Pigmentibacter sp. JX0631: one gene and its partner. The protein of the gene in region 1 interacts with the protein of each later gene in a pairwise test. Links are inferred from orthologs where the notes say so. Each region holds a gene or a part of one and is shown on either strand. Other genes may lie near its edges.

What was found. Proteins that work in one complex are often made in the same cells at the same time.
Region 2: the proteins of fliM (region 1) and fliG interact in binary tests that used the Escherichia coli proteins (3 or more experiments, as listed by UniProt). The link is inferred for Pigmentibacter sp. JX0631 from one-to-one orthologs.

What each region holds. Positions count from the first base shown.
Region 1 is NZ_CP123622.1:2,076,123-2,079,032, reverse strand. Bases 46-2,876 are described here. They hold fliM (flagellar motor switch protein FliM), read right to left. Parts: upstream 2,033-2,876; coding sequence 1,058-2,032; downstream 46-1,057. Other genes in these bases: QEJ31_RS09060 (flagellar basal body-associated FliL family protein), read right to left, coding at 2,036-2,791; fliN (flagellar motor switch protein FliN), read right to left, coding at 609-1,058; QEJ31_RS09075 (flagellar biosynthetic protein FliO), read right to left, coding at 46-587. Outside these bases: more of QEJ31_RS09075, read right to left, coding at 1-45. UniProt on the Escherichia coli protein: FliM is one of three proteins (FliG, FliN, FliM) that forms the rotor-mounted switch complex (C ring), located at the base of the basal body.
Region 2 is NZ_CP123622.1:3,009,510-3,012,427, reverse strand. Bases 54-2,892 are described here. They hold fliG (flagellar motor switch protein FliG), read right to left. Parts: upstream 2,053-2,892; coding sequence 1,054-2,052; downstream 54-1,053. Other genes in these bases: QEJ31_RS13050 (ABC transporter substrate-binding protein), read left to right, coding at 2,235-2,892; QEJ31_RS13060 (FliH/SctL family protein), read right to left, coding at 54-1,043. Outside these bases: more of QEJ31_RS13060, read right to left, coding at 1-53; more of QEJ31_RS13050, read left to right, coding at 2,893-2,918. UniProt on the Escherichia coli protein: FliG is one of three proteins (FliG, FliN, FliM) that forms the rotor-mounted switch complex (C ring), located at the base of the basal body.

The DNA of each region.
Region 1 (2,910 bases):
ATAACTTGTCTTTTTGGTGAGATGGAAAGAGTAGAAACAATATCCATTACTTTTTCATTCTTATTATTTGAGAATAAGAATCCTTTTTTTCTAATTTTTGTCAATAAATAGCCTATTAATGCTAAAACTGAAATAAAAATTGTTGAAATTAAAAAAACTTTCCAAAGTTCTGATTGCCTACTAGGTTGCTCTGATTCTTTTAGAGTAACATTCATATTTTTTTTAGAAGCTTCATTTTTCTTTTTTGATATATTTTGACCAATTAATTCATCAAATGTTTTTTGCCCTTTTAAATCTGTTATAGGTTCACTACCTTTTTTTATGCTTTCATTATTTTCAAGCAAAGAGTTTTTTTTACCTTCATTGCTAGGAATTTGATTTAATGAATTTAGTTGTGGATAATTCGAATTTAAATCTTCACTTTTAATAAATGAATTTTTAATTTCTTTTCGTACCTGCATTTCATCACGTTTTTTTTCTGGGTATTGTATTGGTGGGACAGAATTTTCTAAATTTTCCTCTGATGAGGCTTTACTATTTATTGAAAGAAGCAGAGCTATTATTAATCCATAATTTTTAATTGACATAATTTATACCTCTTTCAAAATTTAAACACTTTCACCGGAATGAGCCTCATCCATTCCAACACCACTCATGACATCGGTTAAACGTACCCCAAATTTCTCATTAACAACGACAACTTCTCCCATTGCAACAAGCTTGTCATTGACATAAATTTCCATTGGCTCTCCTGCCATTTTATCTAATTCAATAACCGAACCTTGCCCTAATTGCAGTAAGTCATTTACAAGAAGTTTTGTTCGACCGAGCTCAACTGTTACTTTAAGTGGAACATCTAAAACCATTTTCATGCGAGAAAGATCAATATTTCTCATTGAATCGTCATCTTTTGCCATTGGAGGATTAGATCCTCCACCAGCTGTAGCAGGTGGCGAAGCTTCACTTCCAGCCGCATCAGCAGCAGCTCCAGCATCTCCTTCTTCGCCAGCGTCTAAACCAAAATCTTCAGGTCGAAATCCTTCATTTAAATCAGCCATTAATAATCTCCAATTATTTCTGTTATTTTAATTGCCTTATTACCTCTTATTATTCCTGGAACACCACGAAATTTATGAATTCCTTCAATCATAATATCTAATGGTTTATCAGCATCTCTATCTAAAATAAGAACATCGCCTCTACCTAATTCCATCAAATCTCGCAGATTGATCCAGCAATTTCCTAGATTACAAATCATATTTACACTTGTGCCCATAAGTTGAGTTTTAATTCTATTAATCCAAATATGATCTACTTCTAATTGCTCATTTTGAAATCCAACACTTAGTTTTGATTTAATTGGTTCAAGAGTTGAATAAGGAAACACAAGCTTTATTGAGCCACTCATTTTTTCTAGCTCCACGTCAAAAGCGGTAGAAATAACTACGTCACTTGGAGGAACTATCGCTACAAATTGTGGATTAATTTCAGTACGTGAATAAGTTATTTTTAATGGGAAAACAGGAGCCCATGCTTTTTCAAGATCATCTACAGCAGACATAACAACACGACGGGCAACTTTAATTTCTATTTGAGTAAAGTCTTTACCTTCTATTTTTGTGTAAGGAACGTCTGATCCACCAAATAAACTATCGACTAATGCATAAAGTAACTTACTTTCAATAACCATTACAGCAGAACCACGCAAAGGTTCTATTCTTAAAATATTTAGACAACTAGGAAGAGGGAGTGAATTCATAAACTCGCCAAATTTAATTGGTCCAGAACTATTCACACCAATATTTGCTACTTTTCTTAATGCTGCGGATAATGAAATACGAAATAGTCTTATAAAACGATCATGAATAATATCCAACGTTGGCATTCGCCCACGAATAATTCTATCTTGATTTGCTAAATCGTAATGAACTATACCAGAAGCATCTTTTGGTCCGCTATCGCTATCATTTCTTCCATCAGAAACTGCATTTAATAAGGCGTCGACTTCATTCTGACTTAATACCTGATCCATGCATTACTCCACAAAGAATTCGGTGAAATATACGTTTTGAACTGGCCTATCTGTTACTTCATTTATTCTATTTAGAATTTCTCTTCTAAGATTTTCTTTACCATTTTCGGAGATAAGAACTAACCTGGTTTTACTTGTTACTGCTGTAATAACAATATCTTTAATTTGAGCTTCGCGTTTTTTTAATTCGAATCCTTGATTTTCACCGCCTCGATATTCAACTGCAATTGCAATTCTAATGAATCTATTTTCAATGGAGTTTCCTAAGTTTAAATCCAATCTCTGAACCATAAAAGTGTCGCCGAAATTAGCTGTTCCTTTTGGTTCTTCTTTTTTTCCATCATCTTTTTTATTTGGATCATCTTTTTTATCATCTTTCTTTTCGTCTTTCTTTCCATGATCATCTTTCTTTTCATCCTTTTTTCCATGATCATCCTTCTTTTCGTCCTTCTTTTCGTCCTTCTTTTCGTCCTTCTTTTCGTCCTTCTTTTCGTCCTTTTTCCCATGGTCATCTTTAGCGTCTTTTGAGTCTTTCTTGTCATGATCATCATGACTAGTACCTTGAGCAGCTAATTCAGTGTTTTTCTTTCCTGAAATTGTCTTAAATACAAAAAAGCCGCCTACTCCAAGAGCCACAAGCAAAACACCACCAATTCCAGCAAATAGAGCCAATCGACTTTTTTTCTCTTCCTTTTCATTAGGATCTTTTGGCTTTTCTTCTTTCTTTGCTTCAGCTTTTTTCTCATCTTTTTCAGCCATTAGCCTACCCTGCAATTTTTAATTGATAAATTAAACTTTTTATTGCCTTCTTGAGACTAGTTTGCCATAAAAATACGAAGCAGGTTTGTTCTTAATGTCGTGTAAACAATCGGCAATCT
Region 2 (2,918 bases), 930 kb from region 1 along the record:
TTATATTTTGAATTTTGAACTTCTAAATGTTTTTTTAGCCTTTGAGCATCATGAGAATTAACTTGGATTGTAAGATTTGAATTAGTATCTATTTCTTTAATAACATCATCAAAAATTCGAAAAAGAGTAGTATCACTAGCTTTAATCTGTTCACGAATTATTTTTTCAGAACAAAGTTTTAATATTTCTAGAAATATTTCTTTTCCTTCTGATATTAAAGTTGTTTTTAATTCATCCATTTTCAATGCAGCTTCTGAAATATTTGCAAATGCTTTATCATATTTAGATTCAACTGCTACCAATCCTTTTTCTTCTCCTACTTGAAATCCCATTCTGTTACCTTCATCTATCCCAACTTTATACCCTTCTTCTTTTCCTATTTTTTCACCTTGTTCAAAACCTTCTTTACGTCCTTCTTGAAAGCCATCTTCTTTAGCTTTATTTAATTCTAATTCGAGAATTTTTGGATCTACATTTTCTTTAACTTTATCTTCTTGCAGTAATGGTGGTTGAACTTCTTTTTTCTCTTCTGTAATATTTTCTTTAGGAAATACTTTTAGTTTATTTTCACTTTCTCCTAATGCCATGTCTTTTTTTTCGCTCAAATTTGGATCAAATTTGTTATCTTCTTTTTTATTAATTTTTTTTTCTTTATCTTTTTGTTTTTCTTTACCTAATTTTACTTCTTCAACATGCTCTAATTCAGCTAATTCTAACGCCATAGCTTCTTCTTCATCCATTAATGTTCGCCGCCTTCTCTTCAATGCTTCTCTTTGCCCACGCTTATAATCTTCAGTCATGTCTCTAGGAATTAATGGTTTTGATTTTCCGGCAAATGGCTTTTCGAATTCTTTTGCTGAAATAACTTTTTGAGTTATCTCCAAAGGATCATGCATTTTTTCTAAAATAACTGAGCGCTTCACATTGTCAGGAAAAATTATACTTTGCTCATTAAAATGTAACCATGGATAACTATCCATATCTAATAAACTCATCATTTTTTCATCTGACTTTTTTACTAATTTCCCACTTTTGCTAGCCATTTTTCTCCCATTATACTAACGCATTTTCTCCACTAGCTGAAATAACAATTTTCCCTTCATCGTTTAATCTTCTTGCAACTTGAACTATTGCAAATTGAGCCTGCTCCACATCTGAAATTTTTGCAGGGCCCATTATTGTCATTTCTTCTCTTAAATTTTCAGCTGCTTTTTGAGACATATTCTTGTAAATTAATTCTTTTACACCTTCTGAAGCTGTTTTTAATGCAAGTTTTAATTGTTCAGGTTTAACTTCACGAAGAACAGTTTGAATTCCTCTATCATCAATTTTGATCAAGTCATCAAAGACAAACATTAGCTTTCTTATATTTTCAGCAAGATCAGGGTCTCTTTCTTCTAATCTATCTAAAATATTTTCTTGAGTAGCTTTATCCATTAAATTTAGCATTTCAACAATAGGATCAATACCACCAACTTTTGAACTTGTTACGTTTCCTAGACGCTGGATTTCATTGCGTAAAACATCATCAATTTCATCAATAATTTCAGGTGAAACACTTTCTAAACTGGCAACCCGTAAAATTAATTCCGTATGTAAACTTTCAGGTAATATTTTTAAACATTCTCCAAATTTTTTTGGATCCAAATGTGCTAATATTAATGCCATCGTTTGTGGGTGTTCACTTCGTAAAAAATTAGCTAAAGTTTTAGGATCTATCAATTCTAGGGATTCTAAATTTGCATTTGAAGTCAATGAAAGCTCATCAATTAATGCATTAGCTTGGTCACTTTTAAATGCAGACTCAATCAAACGTTTTGTAAAATCATTGCTTCCAAGAAAATATTTTTTGTTAGATTGAAGTATTTGATAAAACTCTTCCATAACCATATCAATTACATCACTGTCAACTCTACCTAAACGACTCATTGCGCTACCGATACGTTTTATTTCAAATTCAGTCATATGTTTGAAGATTTCAGCTGAAATTTCTTCACCAAATGCTAAAAGTAAAATTGCTGCTTTCTGCGGTCCAGTATATTTTATTGCCACATGCTCACCTATGTAGATATTTATTTAAATTTAATGCCAAATTTATAACTTGTTAAGGAAGAAAATTTCAGTTTGTCAAAATTAAATTAGGTAATTTTTGCCAAATGTATATCAAATTTTTGTCTATATTTTTTTTAATTTATGCTTTATTATTATTTTACATTTAGAAAATTGGATTAAAAATGAAAAATAAAGCTAGCAAAGTAATAATAAAAATATTTTCATTTACAATTCTTATTTTATTATTAAGCAATAACTATGCAAGAGCTGAAATACCTCCAGATATAAAAAAAATAATATCAAGAGGAAAAATAATCATAGCAATTAATGGAATTGATTATCCCCCATTTTTCTACGAAACAAAAAATAGTAAATTAGAAGGTATAGATGTAGACATTTCTAAAGATATAGGAAAGTATCTTGGAGTAAATGTTGAATTCGATAGATCAGCTAAAACTTTTAAAGATGTTGTTAAATTAGTAGAAAATGAAAAAGCTGATTTAGCAATAAGTGCATTAAGTGGAACTTTAAACCGCGGAATATCAGTAAGGGTTTCAAGTCCATATTTTTTACCAAACCAAGTAGTAATAACAAATAGATTACTTGAACTAAAAATTAATAATGATGTTAAAATACCTCCTGAGAATGGAAAAATTGCTATATTAAATAATGCAGCATATGAAGATTTTGCAAATCAAAATTATGAATTTTTTAAAAATAACTTTAAAGATTTTTCGGTTGTGAAATATGACTCTCTGGAAAACGCCTTTAATGATGTTATTGAAGGAAAAATATTAGGTCTTTATGTAGATGAAATTTATGCCAATAATTTACTAGCCAATGATAAACGTGCTAATTTATTTGTG